Regions from separate parts of the Vibrio sp. R15-SG3-ISO1B genome, predicted to be linked through region 3. Evidence: predicted binding sites of a transcription regulator. Region 3 holds the regulator's gene; each other region holds the start of a gene.
What was found. Region 3 encodes PurR, which represses purine synthesis genes. Its sites were predicted from a motif close to TNANGNAAACGTTTNCNTNA; they were not measured.
Positions count from the first base shown of each region.

Region 1: purE (5-(carboxyamino)imidazole ribonucleotide mutase) is a predicted target of PurR. The motif match lies at 7,565-7,584, and genes of this name have one in related genera.
Region 2: glpX (class II fructose-bisphosphatase) is a predicted target of PurR. The motif match lies at 8,182-8,201, and genes of this name have one in related genera.

Region 1 covers NZ_JCBDGG010000038.1:63,353-73,955, forward strand. Annotated here, with positions in the region: gene rsmB (16S rRNA (cytosine(967)-C(5))-methyltransferase RsmB) at 1-515, opposite strand, end outside; gene fmt (methionyl-tRNA formyltransferase) at 599-1,546, opposite strand; gene def (peptide deformylase) at 1,583-2,104, opposite strand; gene AC6R0S_RS11535 (LysM peptidoglycan-binding domain-containing protein) at 2,285-3,409, shown strand; gene dprA (DNA-processing protein DprA) at 3,406-4,575, shown strand; gene AC6R0S_RS11545 (DUF494 family protein) at 4,578-5,057, shown strand; gene AC6R0S_RS11550 (DNA topoisomerase family protein) at 5,085-5,666, shown strand; gene AC6R0S_RS11555 (5-(carboxyamino)imidazole ribonucleotide synthase) at 5,839-6,972, opposite strand; gene purE (5-(carboxyamino)imidazole ribonucleotide mutase) at 6,976-7,461, opposite strand; gene hemF (oxygen-dependent coproporphyrinogen oxidase) at 7,704-8,621, shown strand; gene aroE (shikimate dehydrogenase) at 8,712-9,542, shown strand; gene AC6R0S_RS11575 (DUF1488 family protein) at 9,546-9,815, shown strand; gene AC6R0S_RS11580 (gamma carbonic anhydrase family protein) at 9,802-10,353, opposite strand.
Region 2 covers NZ_JCBDGG010000007.1:788-11,390, reverse strand. Annotated here, with positions in the region: gene priA (primosomal protein N') at 1-180, opposite strand, end outside; gene rpmE (50S ribosomal protein L31) at 506-727, shown strand; gene AC6R0S_RS02330 (malic enzyme-like NAD(P)-binding protein) at 968-2,248, shown strand; gene metJ (met regulon transcriptional regulator MetJ) at 2,362-2,679, opposite strand; gene AC6R0S_RS02320 (O-succinylhomoserine (thiol)-lyase) at 2,940-4,106, shown strand; gene AC6R0S_RS02315 (bifunctional aspartate kinase/homoserine dehydrogenase II) at 4,106-6,520, shown strand; gene metF (methylenetetrahydrofolate reductase) at 6,746-7,636, shown strand; gene zapB (cell division protein ZapB) at 7,704-7,946, opposite strand; gene glpX (class II fructose-bisphosphatase) at 8,263-9,270, shown strand; tRNA gene AC6R0S_RS02295 (tRNA-Asp) at 9,524-9,600, opposite strand; rRNA gene rrf (5S ribosomal RNA) at 9,657-9,772, opposite strand; partial or broken rRNA gene AC6R0S_RS02285 (23S ribosomal RNA) at 9,906-10,603, opposite strand, start outside.
Region 3 covers NZ_JCBDGG010000002.1:115,172-125,774, reverse strand. Annotated here, with positions in the region: gene AC6R0S_RS00780 (GGDEF domain-containing protein) at 1-697, shown strand, start outside; gene glgC (glucose-1-phosphate adenylyltransferase) at 1,040-2,257, shown strand; gene glgA (glycogen synthase GlgA) at 2,247-3,707, shown strand; gene AC6R0S_RS00765 (alpha/beta fold hydrolase) at 3,949-4,749, shown strand; gene AC6R0S_RS00760 (putative signal transducing protein) at 4,772-5,083, opposite strand; gene AC6R0S_RS00755 (TVP38/TMEM64 family protein) at 5,080-5,772, opposite strand; gene AC6R0S_RS00750 (TfoX/Sxy family DNA transformation protein) at 5,978-6,571, opposite strand; cyclic di-GMP riboswitch class I at 6,776-6,884, opposite strand; gene purR (HTH-type transcriptional repressor PurR) at 7,060-8,064, opposite strand; gene torD (molecular chaperone TorD) at 8,303-9,010, opposite strand; gene torR (two-component system response regulator TorR) at 9,249-9,956, shown strand; gene elyC (envelope biogenesis factor ElyC) at 10,071-10,603, opposite strand, start outside.

The DNA.
Region 1 (10,603 bases), on a different contig from region 3:
CACATCGGCGCTTTTTGATTGTTCGCCTCAACAATGCGCTCCCACTGCTGTGGGTAGTGCTCTTGCAGCAGCTTCAGTAGCCAGTTAGGGTGGCCATACTTGCCGGCATTGTGACTGGTCGCAAAGGCATCCAGTTCTTCTTGATTGCGTAGGTAGTTACGCAATACCGCGTTAATCAAACCGCGCAGGCTTGGGCCGCGCAAGGTTTTGGTCGCTTCCACGGTTTCCGCGACCGCCGCGTGCGAAGGGATGCGCATAAAACTCAGTTGGTAGATCCCCACTAAAATTAAATGGTGAAAAACGCGTTTTTTACCCTTGAGCGGGTTATCCATCAATTCGTTGGCAATGGACTCTAAACGCGGCAAGTAACGCAAAGCGCCGTAGCAAATCTCTTGCAGCAGAGCGTGGTCACGCGGTTTGATGGTCTTTTGCGCGGCAGGCAGCGCATGCGAGAGTGATTGACCTTTGTCGACCACTTGGAAGATAACGTTAGCGGCAGCAGCGCGAACATTCATAATCAATACCTTAAATAAGGGAGGGCATCTCTGCCCTCAAAATGTACGTGATTCATTGCAGCGCAATGACAGGGTGTGAAGGGTTAGCTCAGTACCGAGCCCACTTCGAACCAACTTGCTCGGGCGTTGAGAATATCTTGCACCGACATGGCTTTTTTACCCGGCACTTGCAGTTGCAAAAGGACTAATACGCCTTTGCCTGTTGCGACATAGATGCCGGTTTTGTCTGCTTGGATAATGGTACCCGCCGCTTGGTCTGTGGTTTGCTCCGCCACGCGACTCTGCCACACCTTGATGCTGTTATCGGCCGCTTCAAAGTGGCTCATTGGCCACGGGTTGAACGCGCGCACGCAGCGCTCAATGTGCTCAGCGTCGTCATTCCAATCGATGCGGGCTTCCTCTTTGCTAAGCTTTTTGGCGTAGTTGGCTAGGGCATCATCTTGCTTAGTGGCGACGGCGCTGCCTTGTGCGATGTCAGTGAGGCAGTCCAATAGCGCACTTGGGCCTAAATCGGCCAACTTTTCGTACATGGACGCACTGGTGTCGCTGCTTTCGATCGGCAAGCGCGCGATGGAGAGCATGTCTCCAGTATCGAGGCCAATGTCCATCTGCATGATGGTGACGCCGGTTTCTTCATCGCCCGCCCAAATGGCGCGCTGAATCGGCGCTGCGCCTCGCCAACGTGGCAAAATCGAACCGTGCACGTTGATACAGCCCAGTTTAGGCGTGTCCAATACCGCTTGCGGCAGCAGCAAGCCGTACGCGACGACGACCATCAAATCGGCGTCTAAATCCGCCAACGCTTGCTTGGCCTCTTCAGATTTAAAGTTTTCCGGTTGGTAGACCGCAATGTCATGCTCAAGGGCAATCTGTTTGACTGGGCTCGCGGTGAGCTTTTTACCGCGACCTGCAGGGCGGTCGGGTTGGGTGTACACGGCAATGACGTCGTGCTCCGAAGACAACAACGCCGCCAAGTGACGGGCGGCGAAGTCCGGAGTACCAGCAAAAACAATCTTAAGTGGTTTGCTCAAGGTACGTTCCTTATCTTTTCTTTCTCAGTAATACGCTTACTTACCGGCGGATTGTTTTTCGTTGAATCGCTTGATCTTCGCCAGTTTGTCTTGGATGCGTTTACGCTTCAGTGGCGATAGGTAATCGACAAAGAGCTTGCCTTCTAGGTGGTCAAGTTCGTGCTGAACACAAATCGCAAGCAGGTCATCCGCCTCGAAGGTAAATACTTCACCATCGCGATTGAGCGCTTTGACCGTCACCTCGGCTGCGCGAGGTACTAAAGCGCGTGCGCCAGGCACCGATAGGCAGCCCTCTTCAATCCCATCTTCACCGCGTTTCTCGATGATTTCTGGGTTGATAAGCACCATTGGCTCATCACGGGTGTCCGAAATGTCAATCACCACGATACGTTGGTGAACATCGACTTGGGTGGCCGCAAGACCAATTCCTTCTTCGTCGTACATGGTTTCAATCATGTCATCGACGAGTTTTTGAATCTCAGGCGTCACTTTCTCTACGGGCTTAGCCACGGTACGAAGGCGATCATCTGGGAATGTTAATACTTGTAATACAGACATATACACTCAAAATGTTGAACTGTGCCGAATCAGGGTAAAGCTTGTTGGCTCAATTCTAGACATTTTATAACCTAAATGACAGCATCATTACGCATTTTCCCTGCCACTCTCGGTGTCAATGTTGAGCACACACACCTAAGTTGAGCAGCGGTTTCTTTCAGATAACCAAGGATTTAGGTGATGGTGAGTTTCAAACGGTGTTCCAGTTGGCGCAGGCCACTTCTCTGCGTGGCGACCTTGTGGGTGGCTTGGGTTCCTTTCTCTGTCTCGTCGGTGTTAACCCTCAAGCCCGATGCGCCCACGACGTATGTCGTGGTCAAAGGCGATACCTTGTGGGATATTTCGGCGCTCTACCTCGATAGCCCTTGGCTTTGGCCACGGCTATGGCAGGTCAATCCTGATATTGATAATCCTCACCTGATTTATCCCGGTGACAAGCTCAATCTGATTTGGCGCAATGGTGAGCCGGTTCTGACGGTGAAACCGATGCACAAACTGAGCCCGAAAGTAAGAAAGCTTGATAAACAAGCGCTGCCGACGCTGCGTGAAGAGTGGGTGTTGCCGTACCTAGAATCGGATCTCTTGCTTGACCAGTCGTTATTGGCAGAGAGTGCCAAGGTGATTGGCTCGAGCAATGGCTTACAATATCTCACCGGGCAACAACTGCTTTATGTCACGGGGCAACAAGTGCAAGGTGAGTGGCACATTTACCGCAAAATGACCACCTTCACACGCGATGATAAACGCGTCATTGCGCTGAAAAAAATCGCGGTCGCCGAGTCTGCGGATGAGTCTACAGCGCAGAGCGATACGGACATGACGGCGCTCAAAGTTCGCCAACAAACGCAGGAAATTCTCGCGCAAGACATCGCCTTGCCCGTGCGTGAGGCTCAGTCTGATTTCAGTCAACGCTTTTATCCCCAGCCCTCGCCTAAGGCCATTAATGCCTCAATCTTAGGGTCTTTAGAAGGCAGCCAATATGTGGGCAAGCATCAAGTCGTGGTCATTGACCGCGGCGCGCGCGATGCCCTGCGTCAAGGCAGTATGTTCGACCTCTATCAGCCGGGTCACAAGGTGGCCAAAGCTGGCCAAGGGGTATTGGCTAGGCAAGAGGTGCAGCAATTGCCGGATGTGCGCATTGGGCATTTGATGGTGATTCGTCCTTATCACGACTTTAGCCTGGCGCTAGTCACCCAGAGCGAGCAGCCGATTGCCACTGAAACCCGTTTGCGCTCTCCCCTGGCGACGCTTAAATCCGCTGAAGACGTTGTGGACGCAGAGCTACAGGGTAAGGAGCAAGGATGACAGAGCGTGAGCTGCGCGCTTGGCTGACGCTCTATTTTACGCCCAGAATTGGTCCGAAGACCTTTGAGCGTTTGCGAAAGGTGGCCGAGCCGCACGAGATTGTCTCTAGTTCGAGCGACGAGATGCGCGCGTTTGGCTTGAGTGAGCATCAGGTGGAGTATATTCAGCGGCGCGCAGAAAAAGAGGTGGATGGGTGTTTGGCTTGGCGCGAGCGCGAGGCGGATCACCATATCGTCACCCGTGACGCGAGTGACTATCCGCCACTGCTCGCCAACGCCCCTGCGTCGCCGGCGGTGCTGTTTGTCAAAGGCAAGATTGAGGCGATTCACTTGCCGCAATTGGCCATGGTGGGCAGTCGCAATGCCAGTCAGGATGGGCTTTCGCTCGCCAGAGAGTTTGCCAGTGCGTTGGTCAAAGAGGGGCTGTGTATCACCAGCGGACTCGCGCTCGGCATCGATGGCTATGCCCATGATGGCGCGCTGAAAGCGGGCGGAGAGACGGTCGCGGTGCTCGGCAGTGGTCTTGGGGAAGTGTACCCTGCTCGCCACCGAGCGCTGGCAGGGCGTATTGCTCAGCAAGGCGCGTTGGTCAGTGAGTTGCATCCGCAGGCCAAACCTAAGGCGGATCACTTTCCTCGCCGCAATCGCATTATCAGTGGTTTATCGCTGGGCGTGCTGGTGGTGGAAGCGGCCGAGAAAAGCGGCTCATTAATTACCGCGCGTTATGCCCTTGAGCAAGGCCGCGAAGTGTTTGCCATTCCCGGCTCTATTCATCAAGTCTATGCCAGGGGTTGCCACCGCTTAATTCAGCAAGGGGCGAGCTTAGTCCAAGAGGTTGAGGACATCTTATGCGAGCTCGACAGCTTGCTGGCATGGTCGCGGCAACAGGCGGATAAACAGAGCGAATCACGCACCCAGACGCCGAGCTGCTCGCATTTCCGAGCGCTTTTATCTCCTAACGATAAAGAAGCGACGAAAGTGAGCAAAGAAGAATTGCCATTTCCCGAGCTGTTAGCTAACGTAGGTAATGAGGCTACACCAGTTGATATCTTAGCATCGCGGACCCATATACCCGTGCAGGATGTCATGATGCAGCTCTTGGAGCTCGAGCTTTTAGGGCACGTTGTTGCAGTTTCCGGTGGCTACATTTTAAAGGGGAGGGGCTAGCTATGATGATGGATATTTTGATGTATCTGTTTGAGACCTACATCCATAGCGATGCAGAGTTACAGGTCGACCAAGATGAGCTAGAAGAAGAGTTACTTCGCGCTGGTTTTCATCAGAAAGACATATATAAGGCCCTGGTCTGGTTAGAAGAGTTGGCGGCGCTACAGCAAACGGAAGCGCACTCAGCGATCTCTGTCAGTACCTCGTCTCCGTCTACGCGTATCTATACCGCCAAAGAGTGCGACCGCCTCAGCCTTGAGTGTCGTGGCTTTTTAATGTTTTTAGAGCAAGTGAGCGTGTTGACGGCGGAAACACGTGAGATGGTCATTGACCGAGTGATGGGGCTCGAAACCGATGAGTTTGAGCTTGATGATCTCAAGTGGATTGTCTTAATGGTGCTGTTTAATGTGCCGGGCAATGAAAATGAATACACGCTTATGGAAGAGCTTCTTTACACCAAAGAGCAGGGTATCTTGCACTGATACCGTCGCTTTGCGACCCTAAGTGATATGAGTAATAAAATCGACCATCAGTTGTTTTCTGCCCACGAGCACGCCTTAGAACATCAGGCGTGCCCGAAATGCCAAGCTCAAGGCTTGGCGGGGGAGCTGTCGCTGCGCCATGGCAAACATGGTCCTTTCTTGGGGTGCACCTTGTACCCGCAATGCGATTACATCAAACCTTTGCATCAAAATGATGGCCACATCGTTAAAGAGTTAGGTGTGCCATGTCCTGAGTGTGGTCATGAGTTGGTGCTGCGCCAAGGTCGCTATGGGATGTTTGTCGGTTGCAGTCATTACCCTGAGTGTCACCACATTGAGTCGATCGATGCCCCCGCAGAGCCGAGTGAGGACAACGTCGCCATCGCCTGCCCTGAATGCCATCAAGGTCAGCTGACCGAGCGTAAATCTCGCTTTGGTAAGCTGTTTTATGCATGTGACCGCTACCCGAAATGCAAGTTTGCCGTCAATCAGCCGCCCGTCAGTGGTGAGTGCCAAGTGTGTGGGTTTCCACTGCTGGTGGAAAAGCACAGCGCAAAAGGCCAACAGTTGCAGTGTGCAGCTCGACGTTGTCAGGCCATTCAGTCTTAATTTTCGGCGAGTGCCTATTTAAGACTATATCGTGATTTAAGACTATACAGTGGTAAGGCGATATCGGAGCGGCCGAGCGTTACAGCAAATACAATGTCATTAAAGACAAAAAAGGCGCCATGAGCGCCTTTTTCAATCCAGTGTTCGCAGAGCCAACACTCATTTGATCCGATTACGATTCGAAGTTTTGTGCAAACTCATGCACCGCAGGGAAGGCATCGCTGTCGAGCAGGGTGGCCAGTTCACACAGCTTGCGTTGTAGCTCACCACTGTAGTCGCCGCAGACATTGATGTGACCCATCTTGCGTCCAGCACGCTTCTCTTTGCCGTACCAATGGATATGGCACCCTTCAATGGCCAGCAACGCTTGTGGCAGCGTATCTTCGCCAAGGATGTTGATCATCGCCGTTTCACGAACCAGTTTGGTGCTGCCAAGCGGCAAGCCACACACGGCTCTTAGGTGGTTTTCAAACTGACAGGTCTCTGCGCCTTGCTGCGTCCAGTGACCGGAGTTGTGCACGCGCGGTGCAATCTCATTCACGAGCAGGGTGCCATCGACATCGAAAAACTCAAGGGCAAGCACGCCCACGTAGTCGAGACTCTCGGCTACAGCGCTAAACATCGCCTGCGCTTGGTCTTGCAGCTTCGGGTCAGAAATGGCGGTCGATAGGCTTAGCACCCCTTGGGTGTGGACGTTCTCAGCCAGAGGGTAAACAGCGACTGAGCCGTCTTTGGCTCGTGCGCCCACCAAGGAAACTTCTCGGCCAAACGGGACAAACTCTTCCGCCACAATCGCTTGTGTCTCACTGGCTTGGATGCATTGTGCCATCTCTTGCCAAATGCTGTCCGCTTGAGCGGCGTCTTTCAATCGCCATTGGCCTTTACCATCGTAGCCACCTAGGGCACTTTTCAGCACCATAGGAATGCCGACTTTTTCGATCGCGCGATCAAAATCTTCCCGGCTCTCAATGACATGGTAGTTGGCGTTGCGAACGCCCGCTTTGTCTAATAGCGCCTTCTCAATACGGCGATCGCCACCGGTTTTGATCGCTTCTGCTGACGGGTAAAACTTCCCGCTTTGCTCGCAGAGGGTCAAAATATCGTGTGGGATATGTTCAAACTCAGCCGTGATCACATCGGCACGCTCAATGGCATTGCGAAGACCGTGGCCCACCACGTGTTGGGTGAGAGGATGGACAATGTTTTCACTGCCGACATCGTACGCCGAGATCTCAATGTTCAGTGGTGCGCCCGCAAGAGACATCATTCGTGCTAATTGGCCTGCACCTAACACCAACACATGCATGGTTTAGTCCTCGGCTGGGTTTGGGTTAGCAAGGACGGTCTCAGTTTGCTCTTGGCGAAACGCTTCGACCTTCTCCATCACGGACTCATCGTGGGTACCGATGATTTGCGCGGCCAAAATACCCGCATTCGCTGCGCCCGCTTCGCCGATCGCCAGTGTACCTACCGCGATGCCTTTTGGCATTTGCACGATAGAAAGTAGCGAATCCATCCCTTTTAGGGCACGTGATTGAACAGGAACACCCAAGACAGGTAAGCTTGTGAACGCCGCTGCCATGCCCGGCAGGTGCGCAGCGCCGCCAGCGCCAGCAATGATCACTTTCAGACCGCGCTCTTTCGCGCTGTTGGCGTAGTCTGCCAATAATTGAGGAGTGCGGTGCGCAGAGACGACTTTAGTTTCGTATTCAACACCAAATCTATCCAGCATTTCCGCGGCGAGCTTCATTGTTGGCCAATCTGATTTTGAACCCATGATGATACCGACTTTCATCTCAAACTCCTTCAACCTTTTGTGTGGAATGAAAAACAGGATGTGTCGTAAACCCAGTACAACCACATCGCCAATTTGTGCGCATTATACGGCGTTTTCCCTAGCAAGCAAACGTTTGCGCGCACTTTGAACCGCGCAGTGATTAGTCTTCGACGCAGATTCTTTGTACACTGAGTCTCATCCCAAGAAGACGCAGCCAGTGACTGCGTGGTGAAACAGGGCCTACCCTGCAAGGAAGTAAAATGTCAGAAATCGATAAGCAGGCGGTGAAGCAGTTTTTGTTGGCACTGCAAGAGACCATTTGTCAGCAGCTTGAGCAGGCCGACGGCCAAGCGCTGTTTGTTGAGGATGCGTGGCAGCGTGAACCCGGAGAGCGGCTCGGTGGCGGTGGTCGCACCCGAGTGATGAAAGCAGGCGCGGTGTTTGAGCAAGGCGGCGTCAATTTCTCTCATGTCTCTGGCAAAGCGATGCCCGCTTCGGCCACTGCCCATCGCCCAGAGTTAGCCGGGCGACGCTTTGAAGCCATGGGCGTGTCATTGGTGATGCATCCGAATAACCCTTATGTGCCCACCTCCCATGCCAACGTGCGCTTTTTTATTGCCGAAAAAGAGGGCGAGGCGCCGATATGGTGGTTTGGCGGCGGGTTCGATTTGACCCCCTTCTACCCATTTGAAGAAGATGCTCAGTTCTGGCATGGCAGTGCGAAAGAGGTGTGTGAACCTTTTGGTCATGATGTGTATGCCAAGCACAAAAAATGGTGTGATGATTACTTCTACCTGCCGCACCGTGATGAAACGCGTGGCGTCGGTGGGCTATTTTTTGATGATCTCAACGAGTGGCCATTTGATAAGTGTTTTGATTACATCAAAGCGATCGGTGAAGGGTATACCCAGGCGTATTTGCCGATTGTTGAGCGCCGCAAAGAGACGCCCTACACTGACCGAGAGCGTCAATTTCAGCTTTATCGCCGTGGTCGCTATGTGGAGTTTAATCTCGTCTATGACCGAGGAACCTTGTTTGGTTTGCAAAGTGGTGGCCGAACCGAGTCGATTTTGATGTCGATGCCGCCACTGGCTCGCTGGGAGTACAATTATCAGATTGAGCCAGACAGCCCTGAAGCGGTTTTGTATCGCGATTTCCTCAAACCGCGTGATTGGTAACATGTTTATCTCGGCATAGCGCTTGATCCTGGCCGGGATAGTGATAGGGTCAATGACCGTTGACCCGTTTATTTTTGTGTAGGTAAGGACATGACACAACCTCTTGACCGCTATGTGGTGTTTGGCAATCCCATTAGCCAAAGTAAATCGCCTTTTATCCATACCTTATTTGCTCGCCAGACCAACCAAGCGTTAACCTATCAAACGCAGCAGCCTGAGATCGGCACATTCAAAACGGCGGTAGCGGAGTTCTTTGCTGCAGGTGGTAAGGGGTGCAACATCACCGCACCGTTTAAAGAAGAGGCGTTTCAGTTTGCGACCCGCCTGACTGAGCGAGCGCAATTGGCCGGTGCCGTTAATACCTTAAAGAAGTTAGATGATGGAGACATCATTGGTGATAACACCGATGGTGAAGGATTAGTGCAAGATTTGCTTTCCCAGCAAGTGGTACTGAAAGGGGCGAGAATACTATTGCTTGGCGCTGGCGGCGCGGCGCGCGGCGTGATCAAACCGCTGCTCGACCAGCACCCGCACTCAATAGTGATCGCCAATCGCACCAAAGCCAAAGCATCACAGTTGGCAGAGCTTTTCGCTGAGTTTGGTGTGGTGCAAGCCGCCTCACTGGAAGAGGTCGAGACTGGCTTTGATGTCATCATTAACTCAACGTCGTCGGGATTGAGTGGTGAGTTGCCAGCGGTATCACCGACCATTTTTCAAGGTTGCCAAGTGGTGTATGACATGGTCTACCGCTCAGGCAAAACGCCTTTTAATGCCTGGGCGGAACAATCGGGTGCGCCCGTAAGCTATGATGGCTTAGGGATGTTGGTTGGCCAAGCGGCGGAAAGCTTTATGCTGTGGCGAGGTTTACGCCCAGGCACTAAGCAGGTGCTGCGCGAGCTGCGTAAAAATTTACAAGGGTAAAAGATGAATCAATCGATTTTGTTTCCCGAACGACAGCATTGGGATGAAGAGCGCGCTGCGGTTTGCTTCCCTGCTCAGCAAGCGGGTGCCTTGATTGAGTGTGTGGTGAGCCAAGCGGTACTGGAGTCGTATGCGCAGCAAAGCATTACCTCGGGTCAGCACGCCATCGAACTGTTTGAACAATGGCGCTTTGACCTTGAAGAGCAAGCTGAGTCTTTAATAGAAGACGAGATGTTTAACAGCCGCGGTGAAATTGAACTCAACCAGGAATGATCTCAACCTCATTTAAGTAGTCGTCTTTATTCTGCACGTAGTTATCGGCAGATTTTTGTAAGAAAGCGCGCTCTTTGTCTGTCAAAGGGCGAGCCTGCTTAACTGGACAGCCGACATACAGATAGCCACTTTCCAATGTTTTCCCCGGTGGGACTAAACTGCCTGCTCCCACCATCACCTCATCTTGAATGACCACACCATCGAGCACGATCGCGCCCATGCCAACGAGCACGCGATGACCAATGGTACAGCCGTGCAGCATCACCTTATGACCCACGGTCACATCATCACCGATAATCAGTGGGTAGCCTTGAGGGTTTTCAGCATTCTTATGGGTGACATGAAGCACCGAACCATCTTGAATATTGCTACGCGCACCAATTCGGATATGGTTGACGTCTCCACGAGCGGCCACCAAAGGCCAAACACTGGCATCATCGCCCAGTGTGATGTCGCCAACCAAGACAGCACTGCTATCTATATAGACACGATCGCCAACTTGAGGTTGGATACCTTTATAACTGCGTAGGGAACTCATCTCTTCTCCTATATGCGATAGCACGATATGTTGCCAAGAATAGTGGCAAAAATAGCCCGTTGCGCATAGAAAATACGCAAACAGTAAAAAAATCAAAAAAATCGCTGAAAAGGGGTTGCCAATGTGACGCCGATCTCTATAATGCCCCCTCGCTGACACGGCAAGGCGTCCGAATAAGTTGATACTCACCGTAACAGCAAGGTCTAAATAGCCCAGCAAAAATTGCTGAGAAAAGTTTGAAAAAAGTGGT
Region 2 (10,603 bases), on a different contig from region 3:
TTTGTCCATCGGCAGCGATGACTGCTGCACCAAGGCCGTCACGATACCGACTAAGGTTTGACGGCCAAAAGGCACAGACACGCGCCCACCAATCACTGGAAAAAGGTGTCCAGGGATTTGATAGTCAAACTGTTTATCTAGTGGTACGGGTAACGCGACTCGGGCGATGGTGGGTCTCATTCAGTCTTTCACTGCAGGTCGATGACGCGTTTAGTCTAAGGGAAAAGGCAGAGTGAGAAAAGCCAGCGCATCTCAGTGTCTGTATGAGGAGGCGCGGGTAACGCCACTTCGCGATAACATCCATGCCTCTCCCTCTCCTGCAGCGGCTAAAAAAGTAGCGATTTCTGCCCCAAATCGGTTGATCCTAGGCGTACTATTCATTACTATATCGCGCCTTAGAGATATGGCTGCTCTGGCAGCGGTGTCCTAAATCCATTTTACATTAACTACGTGTGGTGTCCGGCTCTGAATCGGATAGCGACACGGCCTATATTGAGGTTACCCCATGAAAGCTGGAATCCACCCAGAATACAAAGCAGTAGCAGCAACTTGTTCTTGTGGCAACACATTTGAGTTCAAATCTACTCTAGACAAAGAATCAATCCACCTAGACGTATGTGACAAATGTCACCCATTCTACACTGGTAAGCAACGTATCGTTGATACAGGCGGCCGTGTAGATCGCTTTAACAAGCGTTTCGGTGCTCTATCAAGCGGTAAGAAGTAATTCCTTCTCGCGGATAGGAAAAAGGACGCTGCGGCGTCCTTTTTTGTTGCCAGAAATTTAGAGCAATTAACCTATTCACAGCAAAACCCGCAGTCATATCTCTTTCTATCTGGTCTAATCTCCAGTCGTTTCCCACATATTACCCTACTCGCTCGCATTCTGACCTAGGCAGCTTGACTCAGTTCCTCTAAAATGATTAACCCCCTTTGTGCTGAATCATTTTAACGAGTACCTATTTCTATGCCTGATGACCACCGTCAAGACCTGACCCCTGAAGAACAATTTCGCCAAAAAGCGCTCGACTACCATGCCTTTCCAAAACCAGGCAAGATCTCTGTCGAGCTGACCACCCAAGCAGAAACCGCGCAAGATCTCGCGCTCGCCTACAGCCCAGGCGTGGCCGAGCCGGTACGAGAGATCGCTCAAAACCCCGATAATGTCTATAAGTACACTGCAAAAGGCAATATGGTGGCAGTGATCTCCAACGGCACAGCGATTCTTGGCCTAGGTAATCTTGGCCCACTGGCATCAAAGCCCGTGATGGAAGGCAAAGCCCTGCTGTTTAAGCGCTTTGCAGGTTTGGACTCCATCGACATCGAAGTCAAACATCGCACCATCGATGAGTTTGTCGACACGGTCGCCAACATCGCGGATACCTTTGGCGGCATCAACTTAGAAGACATCAAAGCGCCAGACTGCTTTGAAATCGAAAAACAATTAATTGAGCGCTGTGATGTGCCAGTCTTCCATGATGACCAACACGGTACCGCCATTGTGACGGCTGCTGGCATGTTAAACGCCATTGAGCTGCAAGGTAAAAAACTGGAAGACGCCGTGATTGTCTGTCTGGGCGCCGGTGCGGCTGCCATCGCTTGTATGGAGCTGCTGATCAAGTGCGGCGCGATGCGCGAGAAAATTTACATGCTGGATCGCAAAGGTGTGATCCACACTCGACGTGATGATCTCAACGAATACAAACAACTGTTTGCCAACAACACCGACAAACGTACGCTGCAAGATGTCATCGAAGGCGCCGATCTGTTCCTTGGCGTTTCTGGTCCTAACCTGTTATCGCCAGATGATCTTAAATTGATGGCCGACAAACCCATCGTGTTTGCCTGCTCTAACCCAGATCCTGAGATCAAACCTGAGCTCGCTCATGATGTACGCAATGACCTCATTATGGGTACAGGTCGCAGTGACTACCCGAACCAAGTCAACAACGTACTTTGCTTCCCGTTTATTTTCCGTGGCGCACTGGATGTACGTGCTAGCGAGATCAACGATGAGATGAAGCTCGCTGCCGTAGCGGCGATCCGTCAACTGGCGAAGGAAGAGGTCCCTGCCAATGTTCTGACCGCCGCGGGTGTGGATTCACTCTCGTTTGGCCCAGACTACATTATTCCAAAACCGATGGACCCAAGACTACTCCCCCGCGTCGCCAAAGCGGTCGCGTTAGCCGCGGTAGAATCCGGGGTGGCACGCATTGAGCTGCCTGACCATTACATGGATATCGAGTAACCTTGACGCCCACTACCAGCCACGACCTTTGTCTCTGGCTGAGCAAAAACAACAAAGCCGCTGACGATGTCAGCGGCTTTTGCATTCAAATTCGGTGCAAAACAGGGCGAGCGTTAGTCGTCAAACGCCTCAAACTCAATCCCCATCTCCGTCATCAGCTTTTTCACTTCAGCGGGAATATCATCTGGACGGTCTTTACGCAAATCTTCATCCGTCGGTAATGGTTGACCTGTGTAAGCGTGCAAGAACGCTTCACACAACAACTCACTGTTGGTGGCATGACGCAGGTTGTTGATCTGGCGGCGCGTACGCTCGTCTGTTAATACCTTAAGGACTTTAAGTGGGATGGAGACCGTGATTTTTTTCACTTGCTCACTTTTCTTACCGTGTTCTGCGTATGGGCTAATGTATTCGCCATTCCAGTCTGCCATTGCGCACCTTTATATTTGCGTATGAGTGTTTAAACCACAATTTTAACGGTATTTATGGCTACAAGCAAAGACATATAGACGTCTAGAAGTGTTGACGTCTTAAAAAATGAGAAGTAAAGTGGTTGGCGATAGGAGTGGAATCGGCCCAAACTGTGAGTGTGTCGCAGCACTACACCACATTGGGTGCCGGATACACCTGATAAGCAACAGGTATATCGCATTCCCTAAAACAAGTCACTACTGTTCGCAAGGAAAACGCTATGAGCACGCGCAAACCCGCCACCATCGCGGTACGTACTGGTATCGAGTCAGACACCCAACATCACGCTGTCGTTCCCCCTATTTATCTCTCGACCAATTACGGATTTCCGGCGTTTGGTGAAGTGCCGAAATACGATTACACGCGTTCTGGCAACCCGAACCGTGGCCTGCTTGAAACGGCGCTGTATGAATTAGAAGGTGGAGAAGGCGCAGTGGTGACCAACTGTGGCACCTCAGCGCTCAACCTTTGGGTGTCTGCGTTTGTCGGGCCAGATGATTTGATTGTCGCGCCACACGATTGCTACGGTGGCACCTATCGACTCTTCAATACCCGTGCGCAAAAAGGCGACTTCAACGTGTTGTTCGTCGACCAATCCGATGACGCAGCCTTGACCGCCGCCATCAACCAGAAACCCAAGCTTATCCTGTTGGAAACGCCATCAAATCCTTTGGTGCGTGTGGTGGATATCGAGAAAGTCTGCCAGCAAGCGAAACAAGTCGGCGCACTGGTCGCGGTTGACAATACCTTCTTAACCCCGATTTTTCAGAAGCCACTCGAACTGGGTGCGGATTTCGTTATTCACTCAACCACCAAATACATCAACGGTCACTCCGATGTGATTGGCGGCGTGGTGATCACCAAAACCAAAGTGCACGCTGAGGAACTGGCTTGGTGGGGCAACTGCATTGGGGCCACCGGCACGCCGTTTGATAGCTACATGACGCTGCGCGGCATCCGCACGTTAGGCGCACGAATGAAAGTGCATGAACAAAGCTCGGCAAACATTCTCGACTTTCTGAAAACAGAGTCACTGGTCGGCCGCATCTATCACCCAAGCTTGCCGGATCACCCTGGCCATGGCATCGCTAAGAAACAACAATCAGGCTTTGGTTCTATGCTCAGCTTCGAGTTCGCTGGCAGCTTTGAAGAACTGAAACAGTTTGTCGGTGAGCTGAAACTCTTCTCGCTTGCAGAATCGCTAGGCGGCGTAGAAAGCCTCATTTGTCACCCAGCGTCAATGACCCACCGTGCGATGGGAGAAGCGGCACTGGCCGAGGCAGGTGTCTCTCAGCAACTGCTGCGTCTGTCTGTCGGTCTTGAAGATGCCGATGACCTGATTGACGATCTCAAGCAAGCCTTTAACTGTGTGAAGGAGTCCGCGTAATGACGACATCGCGTCAACTGCATAAATTTGGTGGTAGCAGCTTAGCGGATCCGGAGTGCTACCGCCGGGTAGTCACCATACTCAAAGAATACTCTGGCAGCGATGATCTGATCGTTGTCTCAGCGGCCGGTAAAACCACCAATCATTTGATTGAATTTACCGAAGCGCTCTATAAAGACGGCCGCCTTGCCCATGAAGCGTTGCAGTCGGTACGACAATTCCAAACAGGGCTTATCGAAGCCTTGATTGACAGTGACGACGAACAAGCGCACATGCTGGCGACGCTCAAAGACGAGTTCACCACCCTCGGCGAATTAAGCGCCCCGTTAAGCGAGGCGGAGCGAGCTGCGGTACTTGGCCACGGTGAAATGTGGTCCTCAAGACTGCTCGCTGCGCTATTGAATCAAGCGGGCTTACCAGCCATCGCGCAAGACTCTCGCACTTTCTTACGGGCAGAAACCGGCACGCAACCTGAAGTGGATCGTGGTCAGTCCTACCCACTACTGAAGGAAATTTTGGCGCAACACTCACAGCGTCGTCTGGTGTTTACCGGCTTTATGGCGCAAAACCAAGCAGGCCAAACCGTGCTGCTTGGCCGAAACGGATCCGATTACTCTGCCACCGTGATTGGCGCGCTCGCAGAGGTCAGTCGCGTCACGATTTGGAGTGACGTTGCTGGCGTATACAGCGCAGACCCTCGCCTTGTCAGTGATGCTTGTCTTCTGCCCCTATTGCGACTGGATGAAGCAAGTGAACTGGCACGCCTTGCCGCCCCCGTGCTGCATAGCCGTACCTTGCAGCCTGTCGCTCAAAGTACGATGGACTTACACTTGCGCTGCAGTTACGACCCTGAATCTGGCTCTAGCCGCATTGAGCGCGTCCTCGCCTCTGGGCGTGGTGCCAAGATCATCTCCTCACTCAATGACGTGTTGTTGATTCAGTTAAACTTCGCCTCTGGCCATGATTTCAATCGCATGGAAAAAGAAGTGCTGAGCAGTTTGAAACGCGCCCAACTTGAACCTTTGACTTATGAAGTCCAAGCGGATAAGCACTCATTACGCCTTGCTTATACCTCGGAAATTGCAGGGGGCGCTTTAGGCTTCTTACAAGATTCCGCCATCGCAGCAGAAATTAAACTCAAGGAGGGCTACGCCCTTGTCGCTGCCGTAGGCGCTGGTGTCACCAACAACGCCAACCACTGTTACGGCTTTTACCAGAAGCTCAAGTCATCGCCTGTCGAGTTCATCTCTGAATCTCGTTCCGGTCTCAGTTTGGTGGCTGTCTTACGCCGCACCGAAACCGAACCACTCGTTAAGGCGATTCACAATCAACTTTTCCAAGCACAAAAACGAGTCGGCATCGCCCTATGCGGCAAAGGCAACATTGGCTCCAGTTGGTTAACCCTGTTTGCAGAACAAAAAGCAGAGCTAGAAAAGCGTCGTGGAATGAGTTTTGAGCTCGTGGCGGTGATCGACAGTCAAACCTATTGGTTTAATGACCAAGGCATCGAACCTAGCGCGGTCAGTGAGCATTTCGATGAAGAGTCTATCCCATATCAGCAAGGCGAGTGGATTCAGCGCCTCGGTGCGATTCAGGGCTATGACGATGTGGTTGTACTCGACGTGACGGCGAGCAAAGAGTTAGCTGAGCGCTACCTCGATATCGCTGAGCAAGGTATGCATCTTATCTCTGCTAATAAGGTTGCCGGCTCAGCCTCAAGTGCTTACTACCACCAAGTGCAAGATGCGTTTGCCAAAATAAACCGCCATTGGCTCTACAATGCCACCGTCGGTGCAGGCTTGCCGATCAACCACACTGTACGCGATTTGCGTGAGAGTGGCGATGTCATTTATGCGGTCTCAGGGATTTTCTCTGGCACCCTCTCTTGGTTGTTCCAACAATATGATGGCAGCGTACCGTTTGCCGAGTTGGTCGATTTAGCGTGGCAGCAAGGCTTAACAGAGCCAGACCCTAGGCAAGATCTCGATGGCTCTGACGTAATGCGCAAGCTGGTCATCTTAGCCAGAGAAGCCGGTCTCGAGATTGAACCTGAATCGGTCAAAGTCGAGAGCTTAGTGCCCGATGAACTGGCCGAACTCTCACTGGATGACTTTCTCGATAACAGCCAACAGCTCAGCGAACAGCTAGCAGAAAGGCTAGAGAAAGCGCAACGTGAAGACAAAGTGCTACGCTACGTCGCCAGACTGGAAAAGAACGGTAAAGCTCGAGTGGGTGTCGAAGCACTCAGCAAAGAGCACGCCTTGGCCAACCTGTTACCATGCGACAACATCTTTGCGATTGAGAGCAAATGGTATAAGGACAACCCACTGGTCATTCGCGGACCGGGGGCGGGTCGAGAAGTGACCTCAGGCGCGATTCAATCAGACCTTAACTTGTTGTCCAGTTTTCTCTAGTTTCACAGGTTGCTTCGGCAACCTGTTTTCTTATTCGGGCGTCGTTCTGCGCGCACTTCAAATTCTCTCATTGTGAACTTGAAAAAAATTCATGGTGGGAGTGTTGACATTAAAACGTATTCAATACATTCTGTGGACATATAGACGTCTAAACGTCGATTTAATCAAATTGAATGTTGGGGCTGCAGTTACCTACGGATAGGGTCGCCACACGGAGAGAGAAAGATGGGATACACACACGCGAGTCATATTGACGCTTTAAACCAAAATATTGCCGAGCTATCGAACAACATCAATGTGTCATTCGAGTTCTTTCCTCCGAGCAGCGAAAAAATGGAAGAGACGCTGTGGAACTCGGTTCATCGCCTCAAAACCCTTAAGCCTAAATTTGTCTCTGTTACCTACGGCGCCAACTCCGGCGAGCGTGATCGCACTCACTCCATCATTAAAGAGATCAAAGCCGAGACCGGCCTAATTGCGGCCCCTCATCTCACTTGTATCGATGCCAGCCGTGACGAGCTCATTCAGATTGCTGACGATTACTGGAACAATGGTATTGAAAGCATCGTCGCACTGCGCGGTGATATTCCTCCTGGTGGTGGCAAACCGGATATGTACGCCTCCGATCTCGTGGAACTGCTTAAATCACGTCACGACTTTGATATCTCTGTTGCAGCCTTTCCCGAGGTACACCCTGAAGCAAAAAGTGCGCAGTCGGATCTGCTGAACCTCAAGCGTAAAGTCGATGCAGGCGCAAACCGCGCCATTACTCAGTTCTTTTTTGATGTAGAGAGCTACCTACGCTTTCGTGATCGCAGTGTTGCGGCTGGCATTGATGTCGAAATTGTTCCGGGCATCCTTCCTGTTTCCAACTTTAAACAAGCTTCACGTTTTGCCGCGCAGAATAACGTCAAAGTCCCTGGCTGGATGGCGAAACAATTTGAAGGGCTGGATGACGACCCAACCACTCGCCAATTGGTGGGTGCGAGCCAAGCCATCGACATGGTGCGTATCCTAAGTCGTGAAGGTGTGAAAGATTTCCACTTCTACACTCTCAACCGCGCCGAAATGACCTACGCACTTTGCCACACTTTGGGCGTGCGCCCTCAGGTCTAATCTGACAGATACCAAAGCAAAAAGGGTTGGCACTGTGCCAACCCTTTTTAGTCTACAGAAACGATGATTACTCAACGTCTTCCATCTTACCTAGCAAGCTGCGGATGCGCTCTTGCCATGCTGTGTGTTCTTGTTGCATCTGCTGATTTTGCGCGACCAACTCTTCACGGCTTGTACGCAGCTCGTTCGCTTCATTTGCTAGCTTCTGCTTTTCTTCTTTAAGCTCTTCCACTTCCATTTGAAGCAGAGTGATAGTATCAACCGCGGTTTGGATTTTTGCTTCTAGTTTTTCTAGTACTTCAAAAGACATCGTTGCCTACCTTTTTAATCATTCTCTGGATGGTTGGGTCATACGACATGACAAACCCATTTACCTTCCATTCTACTCAGCCAAGCCGCTTTAAACACGCCCTATATTTGCAAATCTGCGTCATTCGATTAAAAAAACAACGCAATTTGACTCAGAGTTTACAAGACCAGAAGAATGAATAGTTCCGCCCGTTTTCCTGCCCCTGGTTTGATCCAGTTCAACCCTGCTGAACCAAAAAGGCAAACGTTTCCCTAGTGATGTGCTAAAATCGCGGCGATTTAATTTTGTTCAGTTTTTCCTACCAGTTGGAGTCATCATGAAACGCGATTTAGCAATGGCATTCTCTAGAGTTACCGAAGGCGCAGCCCTAGCGGGTTATAAATGGCTTGGCCGTGGCGATAAGAACGCCGCCGACGGTGCCGCTGTCGAAGTGATGCGTACCCTGCTTAATAAAACAGAAATCGAAGGTGAGATTGTCATTGGTGAAGGCGAGATCGATGATGCGCCTATGCTGTATATCGGTGAAAAAGTAGGGACAGGTGGTGATTGTGTCGATATCGCGGTTGACCCAATTGAAGGGACCCGCATGACAGCCATGGGCCAGTCCAATGCGCTGGCTGTTCTGGCCGCAGGTGAAAAAGGCAGCTTCTTAAAAGCCCCAGATATGTACATGGAAAAACTGGTTGTGGGGCCAGGCGCAAAAGGCTGTATCGACCTCAATAAACCACTCAAAGAGAACCTTATTAACGTCGCTGAAGCGCTCAACAAGCCGCTCGATCGACTTGTGGTGATCACCTTAGCAAAACCGCGTCACGATAAGGTGATTGCTGAGATGCAAGCAATGGGTGTACGCGTTTTTGCCGTGCCTGATGGTGACGTGGCCGCCTCTATTCTTACCTGCCTGCCTGACAGTGAAGTCGACATGATGTACTGCATTGGCGGCGCACCAGAAGGTGTGGTGTCTGCCGCTGTGATCCGTGCACTCGATGGTGATATGCATGGCCGTTTGCTACCTAGACATGAAGTTAAAGGTGATAGCGAAGAAAACCGCATCTACGGCGCTGCTGAGCTAAAACGTTGCGAAGAAATGGGCGTGACAGCCAATGTTGTGCTGACTATGGAAGAGATGGCTCGCAGCGATAACGTCGTCTTTTCTGCCACTGGCATCACCAAAGGTGACCTGCTTGAGGGCATTACCCGCCAAGGTAACATCGCCACCACAGAAACCTTACTGATCCGTGGACGCTGCCGCACCATTCGTCGCATTAAATCGACACACTACCTAGAACGCAAAGATCCTGAAGTACGAGACATTATTCTTTAATCTCGTCAGCCCTCTCTTCGAAGCCAGCCAACGTGCTGGCTTTTTCTTGTCTGTATAAAACCGTCGAGCAGACGAACCCAGCACTTTCAGGAGCGTTAAACGTAAAAAAGCCTCAGTCTTTCGACTAAGGCTTAGTATAAGTGGCGAAGTGGGACTCGATGGTCCGGCATTCCGGCCCGCGAAAAAGTGCACAGCACTTTCGGGAGCGTTAAACGTAAAAAAGCCCAGTCTTTCGACTGGGCTTTCTAATAAGTGGCGGAGTGGACGGGACTCGAACCCGCGACCCCCGGCGTGACAGGCCGGTATTCTAACCAACTGAACTACCACTCCGCAGTGGTCTATTTAAAGTCTTATCTAAAACGTGCTTTAAACAGATAATGTTCAAAGCCTGGCGATGTCCTACTCTCACATGGGGAAGCCCCACACTACCATCGGCGCTAATTCGTTTCACTTCTGAGTTCGGCATGGAATCAGGTGGGTCCAAATCGCTATGGTCGCCAAGCAAATTTTGTTTAAGTTCCTAGAAGTGAGTGCCTAGACCCTAGTTCCTAGAACTTAATAATTCGGAAAGCTGTTTACGTTCTTACACATTCAATGTTCTTACATTGAGTCCATCAAAACCCTTTGGGTGTTGTATGGTTAAGCCTCACGGGCAATTAGTACAGGTTAGCTCAACGCCTCACAGCGCTTACACACCCTGCCTATCAACGTTCTAGTCTCGAACAACCCTTAAGGGCACTTAAAGTGCCAGGGAAGACTCATCTCAGGGCTCGCTTCCCGCTTAGATGCTTTCAGCGGTTATCGATTCCGAACTTAGCTACCGGGCAATGCGATTGGCATCACAACCCGAACACCAGAGGTTCGTCCACTCCGGTCCTCTCGTACTAGGAGCAGCCCCCTTCAATCTTCCAACGCCCACGGCAGATAGGGACCGAACTGTCTCACGACGTTCTAAACCCAGCTCGCGTACCACTTTAAATGGCGAACAGCCATACCCTTGGGACCGACTTCAGCCCCAGGATGTGATGAGCCGACATCGAGGTGCCAAACACCGCCGTCGATATGAACTCTTGGGCGGTATCAGCCTGTTATCCCCGGAGTACCTTTTATCCGTTGAGCGATGGCCCTTCCATTCAGAACCACCGGATCACTATGACCTGCTTTCGCACCTGCTCGAATTGTCATTCTCGCAGTCAAGCGGGCTTATGCCATTGCACTAACCTCACGATGTCCAACCGTGATTAGCCCACCTTCGTGCTCCTCCGTTACTCTTTGGGAGGAGACCGCCCCAGTCAAACTACCCACCAGGCACTGTCCTCACCCCGGATAACGG
Region 3 (10,603 bases):
GATGCCGCTAGAGAGGTGGTTCACGCGCCTACACACGATGGCTCGTGGTCGGCGTCACTCCCATTTGGATGCTGTGACCGTTGATGCGGACTTAGCGGTTGTTGAAAGAGAGCTCTTAGAGGCGCGTCAAAGCGTCGAGAAGTTGGTTGTCGCGCGGACCGCCGCGCTCGATAAACTGGCGACCTATGATGTGATGACGCACTTACTTAATCGACGTGGCATAGAAAGAGAAGTGACGAATGAGCTTGCTCGAGGTAAGCGCGAACAGAGCCAATTCGGCTTGATATGGGTGGATGCTGGGCTTTGTGACGCGCTGAGTGCGGAGCACATAGGGCAAGACAAAACGCCTTGTTTGAAGTCGATTGCCGTAGCCATTTCAGATACGATTCGTGAGTATGACCTTGCTGCGCGTTGGGGAGAAAGTGAGTTTTTGTTGTTGATCAAAACCGATCAGAGGGAAGTGCTAAGCACGTTAGCACAGCGATTGATTGACACGATTCAACAGCAAAGAGCCCAAGACCAATTGCCCGCCTTATGTTTGTCCGTTGGTGGCTCTCTGATTAGTTCTGAGATGACCTTGCATCAAGCTTTATCGGTGGCGGATCGCGCCCTCTATCAGGCCAAAATTAATCAAGAAAAAATATATATTCACCACTGCCCACATGACACCCTGAATCAACTAATGGAACTGTCATAAAACATAAATAAAACACAGGTTTATTACTGAGCAAGAACGTCACTCTCTTGTGGTGATCTTGTTAATCTTATGTGAGCAATCGCTTATGTAATGTGAGCTGAATCAGCCATCCGCAAAGTAACTCATCTTACCATCTAAGTACGGTATATTTTAAATTGTAATCTTGGGCAAATAAGATAACGTAGAGTAAATCGCCGTGTTAAACGTTTACGTAGCAAAATGCGCGTAAGATCTATGCAGTTTGCATGCGCCATTCGCTAACGCTGTCAGATTTTGGAGCGTCGATGAGCCCCCCAAATATTACACTTTCTCATCGACAATATTATAAAAATGGAGATTAAAATGGCTGGTGTTTTAGGTATGATCCTCGCAGGTGGCGAGGGTTCGCGTCTGCGTCCTCTAACTGAATCAAGAAGTAAACCCTCGGTGCCTTTCGGCGGGAGTTACCGTCTGATTGACTTTGCGTTGAACAATTTCGTTAATGCGGATTTGATGCGCATTTACGTGCTGACGCAGTTCAAGTCTCAGTCTCTGTTCCATCACTTGAAAAAAGGGTGGAACATCAGCGGGATTACGGATCGCTTTATTGACCCGATCCCAGCGCAAATGCGCACGGGCAAACGTTGGTACGAAGGCACGGCAGATGCGATCTACCAAAACCTGCGTTTCATGCAGTTGTCGGAGCCAGAGCAAGTGTGTATTTTTGGCTCTGATCACATCTATAAAATGGATATCAAACAAATGCTTGATTTCCATAAAGAAAAAGAGGCTTCCCTGACCGTTTCTGCGTTGCGTATGCCACTGTCAGAGGCGTCACAGTTTGGTGTGATCGAGGTGGATGAAGAAGGTCGCATGATCGGATTTGCTGAGAAGCCAGCCAATCCGAAAGCGATTCCAGGTGACCCTGAGCACGCGCTCGTCTCTATGGGTAACTATATCTTTGAAGCAGAGACGTTATTTGCTGAGTTGATTGAAGACGCCGACAATGAAGCGTCATCGCATGACTTTGGTAAAGACATCATTCCTAAGATGTTCCCAAGTGGCGACGTGTTCGTTTACGACTTCAGTACCAACCGTATCACTGGCGAGAAAGAAGAAGTGTATTGGCGCGATGTGGGTACGATTGATGCCTACTGGCAAGCGCACATGGACTTACTTGCCAAAGACGCGCCATTCTCGCTCTATAACCGTAAATGGCCACTTCACACCTACTACCCACCATTGCCGCCTGCAACGTTTAGTGATTCGGACAATGGTCGAGTGCAAATTATTGATAGTTTAGTGTGTAACGGTAGTTTTGTACGCGGTTCGCGTATTGAAAAATGTGTGCTTGGCTTTAGAAGTAATATTGCATCTGCGTGCGATATTAGCGAAAGTATCCTTTTAGGTGACGTGAAGATCGGCGAAGGCTGTGTCTTGCGTCGCGTCATCATCGACAAGGATGTGGATATTGCGCCAGGGACGCAAATCGGTGTGAACCTGACGGAAGATAAAAAGCATTTCCACGTGTCGGATGACGGTGTTGTCGTTATTCCAAAAGGAGCACGTGTTGGCTACTAAGAATCTCTCTATTCTCTTTGTAGCATCGGAAGTAGAAGGATTGATCAAAAGCGGTGGCTTGGCAGATGTTGCCAAGGCACTGCCTGAAGCCCTTTTTGAGCTCGAGCAAGATGTGAGACTCACACTTCCCGCTTATCGCAAGGTTGCAGGCATTGAGTCTGCGACTGTGGTTTTAGAGACGGCATTAGAGCACTGGCCTCATACGCCTTATTGCGTCAAGCAGCTAGCGCTATCGGGAATCACTGTGTATGCCATCGATTGTCCGCAGTATTTTGACCGTCCTGACATGTACGCCGAGTACAATCAAGCCTACTCAGACAATGGTGAACGCTTCGCCTTTTTTAGTGCGGCGAGTTTGGACATGCTGCCGAAACTGGGCTTTCAGCCGGACATTGTCCACGCCAATGACTGGCACACGGGTCTGGTTCCATACCTTCTCAAGCATCGTTACGCCAGTGACGATTTTTTTGCTCATACCAAAAGCATTCTTTCCGTGCACAACGCGGTCTTCAAAGGTGTCTTTGGCTATGATGAGCTCGGCGATCTGCCTGAGTTCCAGACGCATTACGCGCCGGATGCCGCAGTGAGTGCAACGCACATCACCATGCTTCGCGCTGGGGTGAAAACCGCTGATAAGGTGAACGCGGTTAGCCCGACGTACGCGCAAGAGCTCAAGACCGAACTGGGCAGTCATGGTATGGCGCAAGATTTTCAAAGCCGAAGCCATGATCTGGTGGGGATTCTTAATGGTTGCGACTACAGTACATGGAACCCAGAAACAGACATCCACTTACCGTTAAATTACCGAGCGACGAAGCAGAGTATGGTACGCGGTAAGAAAGCGTGTAAGGCGGCGCTGCAAGCAAAAGCGAAACTGAGCGAAAAAAACGTCGCGATGTTTGGCATGGTTTGCCGTTTGACGCAGCAAAAAGGGTTACATTACCTGATCCCTATTCTGTCTGAGTTTCTCAAACACGATGTTCAGTTGGTGATTGTTGGGACCGGCGACCCGATGTTGGCAAGCCATCTTAAAGCGCTCTCAGCCACACACAGCGACAAATTTTCGTTTATCGAGGCTTACGATGAAGAGCTTGCTCACTTGGTGGAAGCGGGCAGTGATTTCTTCTTGATGCCGTCAGAGTTTGAGCCTTGTGGTCTCAATCAGATCTACAGTATGGCTTACGGTACGCTGCCAATCGTTCGTGGTGTGGGTGGACTGAAAGATACGGTTCACCATTACGACGATGATCCGTCAATCGCTACTGGGTTTGTGTTTGATGAGCCAACGCCGACTGCGTTGTTGTTGACTATGCTTCGTGCTTTGCTGCTCTACGCGCAAAATCTCAATGAGATAAAACGGGTTCAATTGCACGCGATGACAGAAAACTTCTGTTGGGAAAAAGCGGCGGGTGAGTACATCGAACTCTACCACAGTGCTTTAAGCGCCTAACACTAGGTCATTGAATTGCGGACGCTATTTTTTAGTCTGTTTGCGTAAAGACGACAATAGATCCGCATAAAGAAAGCGCCTGAGGGGTTTTGTGCTTGCACAGTCTCACGGCGCTTTCATTTTTTCTAACATTTCCGATTGCACTAAAGTGGCGGTTTTCGTTTATGCTAAACAAAAACACGGGCGCTTTTGTGTTACCCTGCGCCCTGAATTGTGTGACGATAACGGTTATTTTTCGACTATGACTCAAAGCTTGCTATTCCATAAGACTTTTAAACACCCCACTAGCGATGAGTGGGTGGTCTTTGTGCATGGCGCAGGCGGCAGCTCATCGATTTGGTTTAAACAGATCAAAGCCTACAAGCAGCATTTTAATTTGCTGCTGATTGATTTGCGCGGCCATGGAAAATCGAACCAGCTGATTAAGGAGATCATTGCCAATCGCTACACCTTTAAAGAGGTCACATTAGACATCTTAAAAGTGCTCGATCACCTAAAGATTCAGTCGGCACATTTTGTCGGCATGTCGCTTGGAACCATCATCGTCCGTAACTTAGCGGAGCTAGCGACTGGGCGCGTAAAAACCATGGTGTTAGGTGGCGCCGTCACACGACTCAACACACGCTCTCAAGTACTGGTGAAGTTGGGCAATCTGTGTAAACACATTGTGCCCTACATGTGGCTCTATCGACTGTTCGCCTACATTGTGATGCCGCAGCGAGCACAAAAAGAGTCGCGACATATGTTTATCCGCGAAGCGAAGAAGTTGTGCCAAAAGGAGTTCAAGCGTTGGTTTATTTTGACCGCAGAGGTGAACCCTCTGATGCGCTACTTCAAAGACCGCGAGTTACCTATTCCTACGCTCTATCTGATGGGTGAAAAAGACTACATGTTCATCACCCCTGTGAAAGAGATGGTCTCAGCACATACGCTCAGTGAGCTGCATGAAATTCCTGACTGTGGCCATGTGTGTAATGTTGAGCGCCCAGATGAGTTTAACGATCACTCCATCGCCTTCATTCAGCAACACCTCACTGCTTAATCTCGGTTGACTCCAAGCACACTCAAGTTGGTTTGGTGTGCTCGCACTGCCAACATAACTGAAAATGGTCGTCATTTTCTTCTTGGCAAGTCGGGCAAACCCAAACAATGTTGTCGGGGGTGTCCTGTTGGAAATCATCAATCAGCGCGAGTGCCGCCTGCTTCTGCTCTGGGCGAATTAACCAAACGTACGGGCTGGCCTCTTCGCCAAACGGAATCTCTCCCTGCAAGCCGAACAAACCTTCACCTCTCACCTCACAGGCTATTCCTTCGCTGCGCAGCATTTCACACACGATGTGTGCTTGTGGTGGTGTCGTGGCAATAAAAATTTTCAAGACGCTTGCCCATTGGATTGCGGTGTCGCTTTGAGTTTGGCCATTACCCATTTGGCAACGATAGGGAATACCCCAAGCAACGCAAAAGAGGCAAGTACCGTTGGGGAGACGATGCCTGACAAACTGTCGATTTGCGCTAGCTGAGTCCCGGCGTTGAGGTAGACGGCCGTGCCCGGCAACATACCCAGTTGACTAACCAGATAGAAGCGCGCGATGGTGATGGGCGTAAGACCCATCAAGAGGTTGATCAAAAAGAAAGGGAACACCGGTATAAGGCGCAGTGAGAAGAGATAAAACGCACCATCTTTTTCGACCCCTTGGTTAATTGTCGCGAGCTTATCGCCAAACTTGCTTTGTACCCACTCTTTGAGTAAAAAGCGGCTGCTTAAAAACGCCAAGGTGGCACCTATCGTACTGGCAAAAGAAACGAGCAATAAACTGGTCCAAAAGCCAAACAGCGCAGCGCCAAGCAAGGTGACGACGGCTGCTCCAGGGATCGAGAAGGCGGTGATAGCGACATAGGCGAAGAAGTAACTCAGCGCGGCTAGGGCAAAGTGGGTGTCAATGATTTCAGCCAGCGCTTGCTGCTGAGCTTTGGCGTTATCAAGTGTCAGGTATTGACCAAAGTTTGCGCCTAAAAACACAATCAGAGCGAGCAAACCAATACCTAAAAGCAGTTTCTTGTTCATATGGATCCCTTTGAAAACATCATCATTGATCATTGTTAGATATGAACCAAAAAGCCAGTAAAAAATTTCGCCCTAAGGGGAAAACACGTTGAATTCTATGACGAAGGAATGGAAACGCTGAAAAAGCATCGGCTAAAAACGTCTCAAGCCAGCGGTGTTCGGCTGGCTTGAGAAGGGTATTGGAATTAATGAACGCTATCGCTGACTAGCTTTGCAGCTGATTCAGGAGCTCGTCGCGTCTTGCTTGAGGGACCACAGACCAGTGCGTACCTTTAATTGCCCCCTCAAGTGCCCACAGCAGGTCGATACTGACATCGGCAGAGTGTGTGGAACGAATCGCTTTATACGCTTCCACTGCGCCCGTCTGCTCCAAACGGGAGACACTGTCGATACCCGCTTTCTTGAGCATTCGCTCGGTCGCCAGACGCAAGTTCGGCAGATCTTTGAGGCGCGTTGGTTTGGCGTTGGTTTGACGCTGCTTGTCTTTGTTGGCCGCCTCTAGTGCACTGTTTGCCATCGCAACTGTCTGAGCGACATCCTGATCCCAGTCATGACCGAGGGCGTAGTATTTGGTAACCACAGGGAAACCACGCTTTTTATACACGTATGGCTCGAGTCCCTGAGCATTAAACTGTTGGGCCAACGAGTCGTCGGCGCGTATGTGAAGTTTGTCATTTACCACGAGGGCAAACATGGTGTCATCAGCGAAGATTCCGAATCCACCAAACATTGAGCGAGACTTGATCTTGCCCAATGGTTCAAACAATCGCATTGAGTCTTTTAAAATTGGTTTATCCATGCTGTTATTCTCGGTGTATTACAATACGCCACCAAATTCAGGTCCGAGAGATTAGCAAAAATATGCAGGTTTTGTGTCAGTAGGGTGTCATTCTGGCTCATAAAAGAATAATCCTACTCACGGTGTGAGCGCATAATGCGCGCGCAACGTTTAACTCATTGTATTCTTTGCTTTTGATAAAGAATTACGGAGTGCACATTTGCCATCGGCAACCCCGCTACCAAGCAGTCATCAACGTTGATATCGTTGAGTGGCTGCAACAGGCCGGAAGCTTTGCGTCCCATCCTTTCGAAATGGTTTGCCCTGTTCGTGGCATTCGTCGAACATAATAAGCATAAATAATTTATGGGCTAAACATCACGTTTTGATGGGTTAAATGTGATCTTAGTTCATAAAATAGAGGGGTGTTACCGAGAGAATAAAGCCCAGCGGATGAGAAGTATTCTCGCTGGGCTAGTCGATGTGATGTGCTGAACTTGTTCGTTGGTCTATTTCACCGTCGCCACGGTATCGCGCTCGACGATTTCTGGGTGCATTTCAAAAATACGTTTTTCATGCTCTTTGTCTTTAATACGTTCGAGCAAAATCTCAAATGCGTTTTTACCCACACGGCGCTTCGGCTGGTGAACCGTCGTTAGCGGTGGTGAAAAGTACTCGGCTAGCTCAATGTTGTCATAACCAATGACCGACATGTCTTCTGGAATACGAATGCCTTTTTGCTGTAAACGGCTCATCAAACCGAGCGCCATCGTATCGTTGAAACAGAATACTGCGGTTGGCTTTTCGTCCATGGCGACGATTTTGTCCGCGGCAAGCACGGCGGTATCGCACTCAAAGTTACCTTCTAAGATCCAATCTTCGTTGACGCTCAAACCCGACTCGTTCATTGCGCGCTTAAAGCCTTGGATGCGCTCTTGGCAGGCCGCTTTTTCAAAATGCCCACTCAAGCAAGCAATGCGCTTGTGGCCGTGATCAATCAGGTATTTTGTTGCGAGGTAGCCGCCTTCTTCCGAGTTGTCGATGATTTTATCGGCTTGTGAGCTTTCCGGGCCCCAATCCATCACCACCTTAGGGATGTCTTTATGACGGTCAAGCATTTCGCTCAACTCTTCGGTCAAATCTGAACACATCACTAAGATGCCATCGACGCGCTTTTCCGCCAGCATGCGAATGTAGTCACGTTGTTTCTCGTAGATGCCGCCAGTGTTACACAAGATCAAGGTGTAGCCTTGACGGTAGCAGTAGCTCTCAACCCCGTCGATCACTTCCGAGAAGAAAAGGTTGGTCGATTGAGTAACCAGCATGCCTATTGTGCGTGTCGAGTTACATTTCAGGCTGCGTGCAACGGCACTTGGGGCATAGTTCAACTCTTGAACCGCTTCCATCACTTTTTCTTGCGTGGCTTCAGCGACAAAGCGTGTTTTGTTGATCACATGGGATACAGTGGTGGTCGAGACACCCGCTAAGCGAGCGACGTCTTTAATCGTGGCCATATGGTTTTGTCCTGTCGATGACTGCCTACTATTCTATGAAAAGTTAAGTCTATAAAAGTAAAGTCTATACAAAGTTTAGAGTATGTAGACAGAAAGTATCAGAAACACAAAAACCGCCCTCAAAAAGCGGTTTGTATTTATTAGTTTTATCGTTTGCGGACCGGATTGTAGTCCGCAACGTCGATTTGGGCAAATAAAAAACCCGCCTTTGGGATCTCGCCACACCTTTTGTATGGGCTTAATCGCTATCGCCTTGCAGGTAGGCTTTATCCAATTGAATGAACGCGCACAATAGCGACGACAGCGCCGCATAGAAGCCGAATGTGTCGAGGCGCTGGCAGCGCTCGGCAAACCTCTCAATCCAAGGGAGTAGATGCTGCTCAATAAAATCGGCTTGCTCTTGGTAGGCGAGATGCGTGTCGCCTGCCGTCTGCTCTGCTGCATGAGCGCCGCGCACAATCAGGTTACCTAAAAAATCCAACTCTATCGCGAGATGATCAGAAGGTTCATTGAGCCCTGAATGCACGGCCACGCCATGTTGTTGGAGCAGAGTGTCCATCTGTTTGGCGGGCTCCCCATTGAGCAGTCCGGATTCATCTAAGTAGACAGAGGCGTAAGGCAACGCGCTGTCTCGGTCGGATTTTAAAAACAGGTCGCAATAGTCGGCTGATAGTTCCAACTGAGCATCTGGCCTGTCTTGCAATCGGTTCAATGCATCGATGAGCCTGTCTGCGGCTACGTTAAGCTCAGGGGTTTGTGCAAGTCCCGTCAGAAAGGTACGTGTGTCCACCGAATGATATTGGGCCAGCTCTTGCTCTGAGAGCTCTTTGGCAAACACGCTCGAAAACCACCAGTAGAGCTCGGCGCGTTGCTCATCAAAGGCGCGCTGCTCTTTTTCGGCGGGAGATAAAGGGTCGGAAATCTGGGCGTTAGGTGTCTCTGGCATGATGGGCTCTCAACTGAATCAGATGCCGTTAAGTCTAACGGATAAAAATGAACAGCGGTCAACCTGATTATGAGAAGAAATGGTCAAATATGGCAATTTGTGAACAGGGCAGCAAAGCTTGCTTTGCATCAATGAATCGCCAACTTTTCACCTCCCAAAGAGGACAAAGATGGAGTTGTGACTAATTATGAATAGAATAAAGCCATTGAATCAGTGTGTGAATAAGTGAGTAGAGCCGATGAGCTACCACATTTTGGTTGTTGAAGATGATGAAGTGACTCGCCGTAAATTGGCGGGCTACTTTCAAACCGAAGGGTATCAGGTGAGCCAAGCTGAGAATGGCGCGCAGATGCGCGACGTACTCAGTAGCAGTCGGGTCGATTTGGTGATGCTGGATATCAATCTGCCCAGCGAAGATGGCTTGATGCTGACGCGTGAGCTGCGCAGTCAATCGGACATCGGTATTATCTTGGTGACCGGGCGTACCGACAGCATTGATAAGATTGTTGGTCTAGAAATGGGCGCGGACGATTATGTCACTAAGCCATTTGAGCTTAGGGAACTGCTCGTCAGAGTCAAGAACCTCTTGTGGCGCATCGCACTGGCTGCGGGAGCGCAAAACGCGGGCAGCGATCAGCAAGACGGCGTGGTCCGCTTTGCTGAATGGACGTTCGATATTCAGCGCCGCGCTTTGAGCCGAGGGGATGAACCGGTCAAACTGACTAAAGCAGAGTATGAGCTTTTGGTGGCGCTCTCCTCTCACCCTAACCAAGTGCTCAGTCGGGAACGCATTCTTAATATGATCAGTCATCGTGTGGACGCACCCAATGATCGCACTATCGATGTCCTGATTCGACGCATGAGAGCGAAGATGGAGGCGGATCCAAAAAATCCGCAGATATTCGTCACCGTGCATGGCGAAGGCTACATGTTCGCCGGAGATTAACGTAGTTCGGCAATTAACGAGCGAAAATTGACGCAAAAGAAACGAAAAATCCAGGCATGCAGCCTGGATTTTTGTTTTAGGTCGAAGACGTTATCCGTCTACGCTGGCGGCCGGTTAAACGTCGCTCTGCGCAGCCTCCACCTCTAAGGCTTGCTCTTCATAATCGGACGCCCAGTCGCGGAGGTGTTGCCAAATGGTGCCCAGCGTTTCATGCCAGTAGCGCTCAGTTTGTTCGAGATATTTGCCCTTCGGCGCGTACTTCTCCCACGCTTGATCGATGTTTCTCTGCGCTAGGTAGTTGGTCGGCGCGGCGTAAGGTTTCAATCCTGCGGAGTGGAATTCATTCAGGGCACGGTTCATGTGACTGGCCGATGTGACCACCACCAACTTCTTGTTCTTAACGAACGCTGCCGCTTGGCGCGCTTCTTCCCAAGTATCTTTGGCGGTTTCGAGCAGAATGATGTCAGATTTAGAAACGCCAAGCGCCAGCGCTACTTTAGCCATCATGCGCGCATTGCTCACTTCAGAACCGGCGGCATAGCCTGAGAGAATCAGTTTAGAGCCCGGATAAATTCGCATCACACGAATCCCTTCGGTCAAACGCATTAGGCCGGCGCGACTCAGTTCTGAGGTGGGCGGAATATCGT